3 regions of the Candidatus Stoquefichus sp. SB1 genome follow, and region 3 is predicted to be linked to each of the others. Evidence: a T-box and tRNA genes for the amino acid it is inferred to sense, from the RefSeq annotation. Region 3 holds a T-box; the other regions hold tRNA genes.
The links. The T-box of region 3 lies ahead of leuS (leucine--tRNA ligase). A T-box ahead of a tRNA ligase gene usually reads a tRNA of that ligase, here a tRNA-Leu.

Region 1 (4,383 bases), on a different contig from region 3:
CCATCATACATATAAATCACTGGATATCTTTCATCACTTTCTTCATAATTATCTGGCAAATACAAATGAATTGTTCGAGATAATTGAAAAGGTGTTATCAAAACTTCAAATTTATAAATCATACTTAACCTCCTATGATTAAGTATACAACTTAAAGCCTACTCTAAGTCAAGTTTTTTATATTTCCATTTCTTCTGGCATTTCATAAGCCATCTTTAAATATTCAAAATCATCAATTAACATTTCATTATATGTATCAATATCAAACTCTTCAAATATAAAATCTTCATCTGATAAACCATACTCATCAATTGTCTTTAAAAATTCCTTACGATTCATATAATACAAATCTAACAAACGATGTGCATCTTCCCAAATACCATAACCGTTTCCATCAATAATTTCCAAATCTTCAAAAGATTGTAACTGATCATGTTCTTCAATATCAATAATATCAATATGAAAGAAATAATCATCACCAAAATCATACCATAATTCAAATTGATCACCTTTTTCAAGCTCTAATTCAGGAATTGTTACATCTGCTGCATATTCCTCAATAAAGTCCTCATCACATGCATCACACCCATAACGCACACCATCGATTTTCAAAGTAAACAAATGACTCCCATCAGCATTCATAGAAGCCAAAATAAGATAAGCTAAATCAGCCAATATAATGCCATAAGGCACTTTCATAACACGATAAATTTGTTTTTCTAATCCCACTAATTCTATTTTTAATAACATACTTTTTTTCATATTTGGTAATTTTTGAATAATAAAGTCAAAATTTTGAATTAATGCACTTTCAAAAAAATCATCATCAATAATCCCTTGAGACATACATAAAGTCAGTGATGCTATAATTGATTTTTTAATCATTCCCTCAACTTCCTGATCATCCATTTCCTCACGAAACTGATGAATCCATTTTTGAATATTCACTGACGGACTCTTTAAAATATCCTTATAGACCTCATCAATACAATTTACAACACGTTCTAATATCATATACGTTACCTCCTAACTCCATTCTACTATAAAACGATATATTTCCTAAGAAGTTTATACTTTTATAGCAAAAAAAAGACGAATATAAGAATTTTTGCGTATCAGTTCTTATCTGTTTTTGTCTAAATTTGTAAAACATTATCTATCTATAGGATAACATTTTTCAACAAATTTAATTGATTATTGATGAAAATCACCTTTATTCTCATGAATAATGCATAAATAGTTTATAAAGAATATTGAAACCAAAAACAAAAAAAGACCTTCTCATAAAGAAAGTCTTTCATATAAGTATTGGTGCCCGAGGTCGGACTCGAACCGACATGACGCGAGTCGCAGCATTTTGAGTGCTGTGCGTATACCAATTTCGCCACTCGGGCAATGCGAACTGCTCAATTATTATATTATATATTTTTATAAAATGCAATAGAAATTATGATTAATTTATATGGAAAACCAATCCCCATAAGAGATTGGTTTTTAATGATTAATCTAAATCTTCACCATGACTAGCAATGACTTTTTTATACCAGTAAAATGAATCTTTTTTACTTCTTGAAAAATCTCCTGTTCCATCATCATGTCTATCAACATAGATAAAACCATAACGTTTTGCATATTGTCCAGTTCCCGCAGAAACTAAATCAATAGGACCCCAAGTTGTATAACCAATTAAAGGTACACCATCTTCAATCGCTTCACTCATAGCCTGAATATGTCCTCTGAAATAATCAATACGGTAATCATCATGAATAGATCCATCTGCTTCTACCTTATCAAATGCACCAAAACCATTTTCGACAATCATTAATGGTGTTTTTGGATAACGATCATGTAAAACGTTTAAAGTATATCTTAATCCATCAGGATCGATTTGCCAACCCCAATCAGAGGCTTTTAAGTAAGGATTCTTTGCTCCTACAGACATATTTCCCTGTGTCTTTTCAGCATTTTCATCAACAGTTACACAGTTAGACATGTAATAAGAGAATGTATAGAAGTCCACTGTTCCCTCTTTTAAAATCTGTTTATCCTCTTTTGTAATAAACGAAGTATCAATTCCATGTTCTTTAAAATATCTAAACATAAAACTTGGATATTCTCCACGTACCTGAACATCACCACAGAAATTGTTTTTAAAGTTTTCTTCATCAAAAGCAGCCATAATATCCTTTGGATTTGGTGTTAAAGGATAAAGTGTTGTATGAGCAATCATGTTTCCAATCATAAAATCAGGATTAATCGCATGTCCTGCTTTCACAGTTAAAGCACTTGCGACAAATTCATTATGTAAAGCCATAAATGTTATTTGATCATTAGATTTTAATTCATTTAATGGAATACGATGATCTGCATTGACATCATCTTTATCCATTATTCCTAATCCATAAAGATTACCAATACCACCTTCCCCCATACAAGGAATATTAATTTCATTAAATGTTAACCAATATTTTACTTTGTCTTTATAACGTTCAAAACAAGTTGTTGCATATTTAACAAATAAATCAATAACGCGACGATCAGAAAAACCATTATATTTTGTCACAATATTCCATGGAATTTCATAATGACATAAAGTCACTAATGGTTCCATTCCATATTTATGACATTCATCAAAAACTTTGTCATAAAATGCTAAACCAGCTTCATTTGGCTCGTCATCATCACCATTAGGGAAGATACGTCCCCAGTTAATAGAAAGTCTAAAAACATTCCATCCCATCTCAGCAAACATAGCAATATCTTCTTTGTAATGATGATAAAAATCAATGGCTTCATGACTTGGATAGAAAGCATTTAGATCCGTTTTTGGTAAGAAAGTTCTTGGTGTATGAACATCTCCACCCAATAACATATCAGGAACTGATAATCCTTTTCCATCCTCTAAATAGGCACCTTCACATTGATTGGCAGCAACTGCACCACCCCATAAAAAATCTTTTGGAAAACTCATTTCTTTATTACCTCCTTTAATTTCTTAGATACTTATATTATACAATATTCATTTTTAAAAAGGAATCGTCAATATAAGTCACAATCAATTTCATGATCATTATAAATACCAATTGCCTGTAAATAACTATAAATAATAGTTGGTCCAACAAATTTAAACCCTCTCTTCTTTAAATCCTTAGAAATCAATTGTGAAAGTTCATCAAAAGCTGGTACCTCTGATGAAGAATGATAATGGTGTTTAATTGGTTTAAAATTAACGTATGACCAAATATAATGATCAAAACTCTTAAATTCATCTTGTACTTTTATAAATGCCTGCGCATTTGTTATAATGGCTTTCATTTTGAGTTTGTTTTTAATCAATAAAGGTGTTTGCATTAATTCCTGATATTTGTCTTCATTGTACTTTGCAATCTTTTCATATTCAAAATGATCAAGCGCTTGTTCATAAGCCTTTTCTTTTTTTAAAACAATATCCCAACTTAATCCAGCTTGTAACCCTTCTAATATTAACATTCGATAGAGCATCACCTCATCATGTTGAGGCTGACCCCAAATATGATCATGATATTCTCTTAATTCATCATTGTATGCCCATGCACATCTTTTCATTTTCATCACCAAATTCAGTATATCATAGATTCTTTGTTTACACATCTCATTTTGATTTGTATAATGATAAAAGGTGATAAGAATGAATAAATTATTTCAAGAACAAATGCAAGATTTATTAAAAGATGAATATGATGATTTTATGCAGGCATTAGAAAAACCACCAGTTAAGGGTTTTTATCTTAATCCAGCTAAAAAAAATGGATTAAAATATTTAAAGCAACAATATATTCATCCTCATGTTGTTGTAAAAGATGGTTATTATTTTGATTATGAAAGCTATCCATTAGGAAAATCGCCTTTTTTTTCATGTGGACTTTATTATATTCAAGAACCAAGCGCAATGCTTGTTTCACACTTTTTAGATATTCAGCCAGATGATTATATTTTAGATATGTGTGGGGCTCCTGGTGGAAAAACCTGTGCAGTCGCAAGTCGTTTATCCTCTCAGGGGCTAATGATTACGAATGATATTGTTTTATTGCGTGCTAAGATCCTTTCTGAGAATGTTGAAAGATTTGGACTTAAAAATACTATTGTTACAAATTGTGATCCTTTACAGATGACTCAAGGATTAGTAGGTTTTTTTGATAAGATTATTTTAGATGCCCCTTGCAGTGGTGAAGGGATGTTTCGAAAAAGCGACGCAGCTATTGATACATGGTCAATGGAAAAAGTGCATGAATGTGCTTATATTCAACGTCAATTGATTGATGCAGCAATGACTTTATTAAAACCAGGTGGACAACTGATTTATTCAACATGTACATACAATACGATTGAAAATGAACAACAGAT
Region 2 (4,383 bases), on a different contig from region 3:
TGCACCTATTCCTAATCCAACAGCCACAAAACAACATAGAATAATCCCCAATGATGTTTTCTTTTTCATAAACTTTTCTCCTGTACTATCAGTATTATTGAATCATTGATAGACCTACTCGTTTTCTATTCATATCTAAATCATGAACATAAACTGTGACAATATCACCAACATTACAAATGTCTAATGGATGTTTGACCTTTTGATGTGACATTTTAGAGATATGTACAAGACCATCATTTTTTAATCCAATATCGACAAATGCACCAAAATCAACAACATTTCTCACTACACCCTGCAACTCCATACCAACTTTTAAATCATCTATCTTTAACACATCCTGACGTAAAATAGGAGCATTATATTCATCTCTTGGTGAACGATGTGGTGATACAAATGCATCTAATAGATCATCCAATAAATATGAGTCCATTTGTAAATCTGATTGAATTTGTTGACGATTTATATTCTGGATAGCTTCTTGAGCATGTTTTGTTCCAATATCATTTTTTGTTAAATGAAGATATTGTAATAATTTTGTCGCGTCATTGTAATTATCTGGATGAATACTCGTTTCATCAAAACGTTCATAACCAGATAAAATTCTTAAAAATCCTACTGCTAATTCAAATGTTTTATTTCCTAATTTATTAACGTTTTTAATTTGTTCTCGATTCGTAAATTTTCCATTCTCTTCTCTATATTTTACAATATTCTTAGCTAACGACATTGATAAACCAGAGACATATTGCAATAATGACACAGAAGCAGTATTAATATTAACCCCAACCTGATTAACAACTTTTTCAACAACAAAATCTAATTGATCAGTTAATTTTTTTTGATTCATATCATGTTGATACTGACCAACAGAAATGGCTTTTGGCTCTATTTTCACAAGTTCTGCTAAAGGATCCTGCAAACGTCTAGCAATAGAAACGGCAGAACGTTCTTCAACTTGATATGTTGGGAATTCTTCTTTAGCAATGGCACTTGCTGAATAAACACTTGCACCTGCTTCTGAAACAATAACATATTGAATATCTAAATGATTCTTTTTAATAAATTGTGCAATAAAACTTTCTGTTTCACGACTTGCTGTTCCATTGCCAATAGCGATAATTTCAATTTGATATTTTTGAATCATTGATAACAAGATTTTTTCATCTTTTGTATAATCATTTTTAGGCAAAGAAATATAGACTTTATCAATAGCTAAAACTTTCCCTGTTGGATCAATTGCTGCTAATTTACAGCCTGTTCTAAATGCTGGATCAACACCTAAAACATAACGATCTTTTAATGGTGCCTGCAGTAATAGATTTTCTAAATTGATAGAAAAAACTTTTAGTGCCTGTTCCTGTGCTTTTTCTGTTAATTCACTACGAATTTCTCTTTCTACTGATGGGAAAATTAATCTTTTAAATGCATCTTTTACACATTCTAAAATCAATTCTTTCATAGGCGATTCACGTCGTCTCATAACTCCATTAAAAATATATGTTTCAAATTTTTCTTCATCTATCTCAATAGAAACAGTCAGAACTTTTTCTTTTTCAGCACGATTAATAGCTAAGATTCTATGTGAGGCAATATATTGAACCTTTTCATGATAATCATAATACATTTGATAGACTTGTTCTTCATCAGGATTTTTCTTTTTTACAGCAGTTTTTAATATACCTGTTTTATAAATCATATCTTTGGTATATTTACGATATCGTGGTTCATCACTTATTTGTTCAGCAATGATATCTTTAGCTCCCTGAATTGCATCTTCAATCGTTAAAACTTCTTCAGATAAATATTTCTGTGCTTCTTTTTCAAGTACAAAGTCTCTTGAAAATTGCAAAATACTTAATGCAAGTGGCTCAAGTCCTTTTGCTTTAGCAATTGATGCTTTTGTTTTCTTTTTTTCTTTAAATGGTCGATAGTAATCTTCAACTTCACTTAATTTTTGAGCTTGTAGAATATTTTTTTTCAATTCTTCTGTTAAAAGACCTTTTTCATCAATTAAACGAATCACATCATTTTTTCTTTCTTGTAAGTTGACTTGATATTCATAAACTTTAGAAATCTCTCTAATCTGATCTTCGTTTAATCCCCCTGTTCTTTCTTTACGATAACGTGCAATAAATGGAACAGTTGCTCCTTCTTCTAACATATTAAGAACATTTTCAATTTGATTTTGACTAATTGACAATTCTGTTGTCATTGTTTTAATAATTTCTATATTCATCTTATCCTCCAAAATAAAAAAACATTGTATAACAATGTTGCATTTACTGGTGCAGCTGATGAGACTCGAACTCACATGGATATTATCCACTACCGCCTGAAGATAGCGTGTCTACCAGTTCCACCACAGCTGCATATTTCATTAAATGGTGCGGACGATGAGATTTGAACTCACACAGATTTACATCTACTACCCCCTCAAGATAGCGTGTCTACCATTCCACCACGTCCGCAGATTGCTTATACATTATAGCATAAATAATATCTATTAAGCAATAAGAAATAGGGCTATAACCCTATTTCTTAATTAATTCATATATTGCTTTTGCATATATTGCTGTTGCTTTGACTAAATCATCAATAGCGATTTCTTCATTATTTTGATGTATTTTATTATCAGTTCCTGGAAATTGAACACCAAACGCAACACAATTAGGCATAGATTTAGCATAAGTTCCACCACCAATGGCCTGTGGTTGATGTTCGTGGTCACCTGTAAATTCTACATAAGCATTATGCAATGACTGAACAAAATCACTCTGAGGATCAATATATAAAGCCTTACCTAACTCATGTGTTTCCACTAAACCATATTCTTTAAGATGTTTTCCAATAGACTCGCTCAATTGTTCATCTTTAACTTCATGAGGAACACGCATGTCTACAATCATATTGACATGACCATCTTTATAATTTAAAACGCCTAAATTAACAGTTAAATCACCCATCATTCCATGATATGCAATATCAAGTTTTTCACCATAGTGATCTTGATAAAAATGCTGATCAATAAAATGTACCAACTGATTTTGTGAAATACTTGCTAAATAATGACACATATACGTAGCTGCATTAATTCCTTGTTCTGGTGTAGAAGCATGTGCAGAACGACCAATTAAAACGAGTTTTGTATGATTCCCTTCTTCTTCCAAAGAACCTTTTAATCCATGTTTACTTAAATATTGCATATACGAATCTTTATATTGTTTATAATTTCCTACAATATAAACTTCACAAACTTCAGGAACAATATTAGCTCTTGTACCCGCATATATACCAATAATATTATCCTTTTCGATATGTCCAGTTATTTCAAAATTTACTCCTGCCTTTTCACCATAAACAACTGGAAATTCAGCATCTGGTGTAAATCCCATTGCAGGATATGGTTTTTTAGTAAAATAATACTTCATGCATTTAGAGCCATTTTCTTCATTGCATCCAAAAATAATACGCATCTTCATTTTTACAGGCAAATCTAATTCATGAATAATTTTAGCAGCATAATAACCTGCAATTAATGGTCCTTTATCGTCTGCAACGCCTCTTCCATAAAGTTTATCATCTTTAATCACCATTTGATAAGGATCAGTATTCCACCCCTCTTTATTGCAAGGAACTACATCTAAATGACCTAAAATACCAAAAGCCTCTGTTTCTTCACCAATATCAATATGTCCAGCATATCCATCAACATTTTCACAAATAAAACCATCTCTTTTCCCAATTGCTAACATTTCTTCTAAAGCAATTCGACACTGTTCCCCAAATGGTTGTCCATCATTTGCTGTTGACTCATCTAAAACAGATGGGATACGACATAGTCTATCAATATCATTAATCATATCTTGTTTTCTTTTATTGACTTCTTCTAAAAAATCGATCATAAAATCACCTCATTGGTTATTATATCAAACATTTCAATAAAACGATACTTTTTTATCAAAAAGTGTTATGATTATGTTAAATGGAGGATTTGAATCTATGGAAAATATCACATTTCACATTACTGTGAAGGCAATTGTCATTTATCGTCATAAAATATTGATTTTAAAAAGAATACGTCCCTCAAGTGATGGTCTAGGCTTTTGGGAACTACCTGGTGGTGGACTAGAATATGGTGAAACACCTCATGAAGCGTTAATAAGAGAATTAAAGGAAGAAACAAATTTAGATATCAAAATCATCAAGCCAGTCTATACATTTACAGCAATTCGCCCAGATTATCAAACTGTAGGAATTGGTTTTTTAACAATTCCCACAAATGATCATGTCATTATTTCACATGAACACACTGATTTTAAATTTGTGGAAATCGATGATTTAAGAAATTATTTAGATGAAAAAATTTATAATGATATCATT
Region 3 (4,383 bases):
TAGATGGAGTATAAGAATTGACATCTAAATAAAATAATTCATTATTCAACTCTAATGATATAAAGTCAGATATATAAGTTCTTGTCTGTATTTCTATATATTGACAGTATTCAAAAAATAATTTGCGCAACTCTATATCCAAACGATATAAGTTAAAAAGCAAATTATGATCAGGTTTTCTTCCTAACTGCATTGTATGTGATAATAAATATTTGCCATATCTACTAGCCCGAAAATAACCCACACACTTCAAATATTCTCTCATTTTTTTATTTTGTCTGAAATTGACATACTTCTTCATCCAATTAATTTGTTCTTCTAAATTAATCGGTATATTATCTTGTTGTGACAATGTATTTACCTCCAAAAAAAAAGAATGGTATACCACTCTCAATCCCGTAAATGGAATATTTGGATTAGGGCATTACCCAAGCCTTCCAACGGTACAAATAAAGTATAGCACAATTAAAAATTGCTATCAACTTTTAAATACATAAAAATGCAGAAAAAGATGTCAATATTTTTTTGACATCTCATTTTATTTATCTTATAACCACATTCACGATTTTATTCTTAACGACAATCACTTTGACAACAGTTTTACCTTCAGTATGAATTTTAACATTGTCTTGAGCTAATGCTTCTGCCCTAACAACCTCATCATCTTCATCTTTAGCGACTGTAATCTTAGCACGTAATTTACCATTGACTTGAACTGCCATTTCCACAGTTGCCTGTTCTAACATTTTTTCATCATATGTTGGCCAAGCAGCATATGCAATTGTTCCTTCATGTCCTAATAATGACCACATTTCTTCACCAATATGTGGCGCAATACAACTTAACATTTTGACTAAGTTTTCAGCATAAGGACGATAAAGTGTTGGTGATTTATAGGCTTCATTAACAAATATCATCATTTGTGAGATTGCTGTATTGAAACCTAATGTTTCATAGTCAGCAGTGACCTTTTTAACAGTTGCATGATAAATAAAGTCTAATGAATGATCATTTTCATCAGTTAATTTATCAGATTCAATAATCAAACGATAAACACGATCCAACCATTTTCTGGCACCATCAACACCGCTTTCACTCCATGGTTTACTTGCTTCTAAAGGTCCCATAAACATTTCATAAACACGTAATGTATCTGCTCCATAAGCTTCAATAATATCATCAGGATTAATAACATTTCCTTTAGACTTACTCATTTTTTCACCATTACCACCTAAAATCATACCTTGATGATATAATTTTTGGAAAGGCTCAGGATGTGATAAATATCCTTTATCATATAAATAACGATTCCACATACGTGAATATAATAAATGTCCAACTGCATGTTCTGGTCCACCGACATATAAATCAACTGGTAACCAGTGATCTAACAATTTTTTATCAGCAATTTCTTTATCATTATGTGGATCTAAATATCGCATATAATACCAACTACTTCCAGCACTTCCAGGCATTGTACTTGTTTCACGCTTACCTGGTTGTCCATTGACTGCAACATTCACCCAGTCAGTTGCTTTATCTAATGGTGAAGCACCTGTTTTAGAAGGCGAATAATCTTCTAAAGGTGGTAAAATAAGTGGTAATTGATCATCACTTAAAGCAACAGATGATCCATCTTCAAAATTGATGATTGGAATAGGTTCACCCCAATATCTTTGACGTGCAAAAATCCATTCTCTTAAACGATAATTGATTTTTTGTTGACCACAATGATGTTCTTCTAACCATTTTGTCATTGTTGCAATGGCATCTTCTTTATTCATACCATCTAAAAAATCAGAATTGATATGAACACCATCTTGTGTCCATGCTTCTTTTGTAACATCGCCACCTTCAAGTACAGGAATAATATCAATATCAAATTTCTTTGCAAATTCATAATCTCTTTCATCATGAGCTGGAACTGCCATAATCGCACCTGTTCCATATCCAGCTAAAACATAATCTGAAATCCAAATTGGAATCTCTTTTTGATTCACTGGATTTATTGCATAGGCTCCTGTAAATACACCTGTTTTTTCTTTATTTAATTCTGTACGTTCTAATTCAGATTTTGTAGCACATGCTTTTACATAAGCATCTACAGCATCTTTTTGTGGAGCTGTTGTTATTTTAGCAACCAATTCATGTTCTGGTGCTAAAACACAGTAAGTTGCACCAAACAATGTATCACAACGTGTTGTAAAAACAGTAAACTTATCATCATGTCCTGAAACTTGAAAATCAACATGTGCCCCTATTGATTTCCCAATCCAGTTTCTTTGAATTTCTTTTGTTGATTCTGGCCAATCAATATCTTCTAATCCTGCTAATAACTTTTCAGCATATGAAGGAATATCAATCACCCATTGTTTCATATTTTTTCTAACAACTGGATATCCTCCACGTTCACTCTTACCATCAATAATTTCATCATTAGCTAAAACAGTTCCAAGTTCTTCACACCAGTTAACCGGAATATCTACATTCTTTGCTAATCCATCATTATATAATTGTTTAAAAATCCACTGTGTCCATTTATAATAATCAGGATCACATGTTGAAATACATTTATCCCAATCAAATGAAAAACCTAACATTTTTAATTGTTTTGTAAAAGTCGCAATATTCTCTAAAGTAAAACCTTCAGGATGATTTCCTGTCTTAATCGCATATTGCTCAGCAGGCAATCCAAATGCATCAAATCCCATTGGATGTAATACATTAAACCCTTGCATTCTTTTCATTCTTGACATAATATCTGTTGCAGTATATCCTTCTGGATGTCCAACATGCAAACCTTGACCTGATGGATATGGGAACATATCCAAAGCATAATATTTTGGTTTTGAAAAATCCCATACATCAGTATAGAAAACTTTATTTTCATCCCAATATTGCTGCCACTTCTTTTCAATTTGTTTGTGATCAAACGGCATAATTCATTCCTCCTTAAAATATAAAAAGTCGTCCATCTAAGGACGACTTTAATCGCGTTACCACCTTAGTTCATATCCTTTAGATATGCCCTCAACACTTTAACGCAGTGATACGGTCAAAACTACTCATTTCATTTTGACATCTCCAAGGCGAGTTCATTGCATCCTCTACTTGTTTTCACCAACCACAAGTTCTCTACAAGATTACTGACAATTACTATTCCTTTTCATTGATTTTCACATATTCAACATTATATCATATGTTTTTTGAATTTCAACCGATTTCTTGTTAATCTTTATATAAAGTTTCATAAATTTTAAGACTAATTGCATTAAAATCCAATAATAATCGAGGCTGAAAAACGCCACATTCACCATTATTAATCATCATCATAGCTTCTTGATAACTATATGCCTTTTTATACACACGTTCACTTACCAACGCATCAAAAACATCCGCTAACGAAACCACTTGTGCCCATAAAGAAATATCATTTCCTTTCAGTCCATCTGGATACCCATGACCATCCCAGCGTTCATGATGATGACGACAAATATCATAACAATAATTATATAATTCACTCTTTTTTAATTGTTCTATATTTTCTAATAATTCACAGCCTTTAATCGTATGCATTTTCATGATTTCATATTCTTCAGCCGTTAATTTCCCAGGTTTATTTAAAATACTATCAGGAATCGAAATTTTTCCTACATCATGCATAACAGCAGCGTCACCAATCAACTCTATTTCAATATCAGATAATTCACAATAATGATTTTTTCGCAATTCATATAATAACATTCTTGTCATACTTCTTATTCTAGAAACATGAGCACCTGATTCACAATCACGAAATTCAATCGCCGTACTCAATGTATCAATAACTGATCGATTAGCTTCACGCAACTGCTTTTCCTGAATTCTTAATGTTTTCATTTGTTCATCTACAATTTGCTGTAAATGTAAACGATGCGAATATAACTCTATAATATTTTCTATTCGTCTACGAATAAAAGAAGGATTAAATGGTTTTGTAATAACGTCTACAGCACCTAATTGATATCCTTTTTCTAAGTATTGGTTTGTTGTTTCAGCCGTAATCAAAAAGACTGGAATCTTATCAATCATATTATTTTTTTTCATTTCTGCTAAGACTTGGAAACCATCCATAATTGGCATCACAATATCTAATAAAACAACATCAATACTTTGATTCATAAGGATTTCTAAAGCAACTGCGCCATTTTCTGCCTCCATCACAATATAACGATCATGAAAAGCATCACTTAAGATCATTCTATTTATATCCACATCATCAACAATCAGGACTTTCTTCTTGTTCACTCAACTCACCACTCTTATCATAGTCTACCTTTATTCTATCATCTTCAATTTCAAAAGTCGAATATATTTCATTGCTATGATGAATCTTTTAAATGT

Region 1: it has a tRNA-Leu gene. The T-box ahead of leuS (leucine--tRNA ligase) is inferred to sense a tRNA for this amino acid. The anticodon was not compared.
Region 2: it has a tRNA-Leu gene. The T-box ahead of leuS (leucine--tRNA ligase) is inferred to sense a tRNA for this amino acid. The anticodon was not compared.

Annotation. Positions count from the first base shown of each region.
Region 1 is NZ_LN852696.1:1,034,692-1,039,074, reverse strand. Features, by position in the region: gene BN1865_RS17725 (alpha/beta hydrolase) at 1-122, opposite strand, end outside; gene BN1865_RS17720 (IS1096 element passenger TnpR family protein) at 178-1,014, opposite strand; tRNA gene BN1865_RS17715 (tRNA-Leu) at 1,310-1,394, opposite strand; gene BN1865_RS17710 (glycoside hydrolase family 1 protein) at 1,502-2,971, opposite strand; gene BN1865_RS17705 (DNA-3-methyladenine glycosylase I) at 3,040-3,585, opposite strand; gene BN1865_RS17700 (RsmF rRNA methyltransferase first C-terminal domain-containing protein) at 3,668-4,383, shown strand, end outside.
Region 2 is NZ_LN852693.1:467,798-472,180, forward strand. Features, by position in the region: gene BN1865_RS03425 (C39 family peptidase) at 1-69, opposite strand, end outside; gene BN1865_RS03430 (Tex family protein) at 95-2,239, opposite strand; tRNA gene BN1865_RS03435 (tRNA-Leu) at 2,287-2,372, opposite strand; tRNA gene BN1865_RS03440 (tRNA-Leu) at 2,386-2,471, opposite strand; gene pepV (dipeptidase PepV) at 2,535-3,905, opposite strand; gene BN1865_RS03450 (NUDIX hydrolase) at 4,003-4,383, shown strand, end outside.
Region 3 is NZ_LN852692.1:54,399-58,781, reverse strand. Features, by position in the region: gene BN1865_RS00335 (Abi family protein) at 1-352, opposite strand, end outside; gene leuS (leucine--tRNA ligase) at 543-2,939, opposite strand; T-box leader at 2,975-3,179, opposite strand; gene BN1865_RS00325 (response regulator) at 3,229-4,287, opposite strand; gene BN1865_RS00320 (ABC transporter ATP-binding protein/permease) at 4,362-4,383, opposite strand, start outside.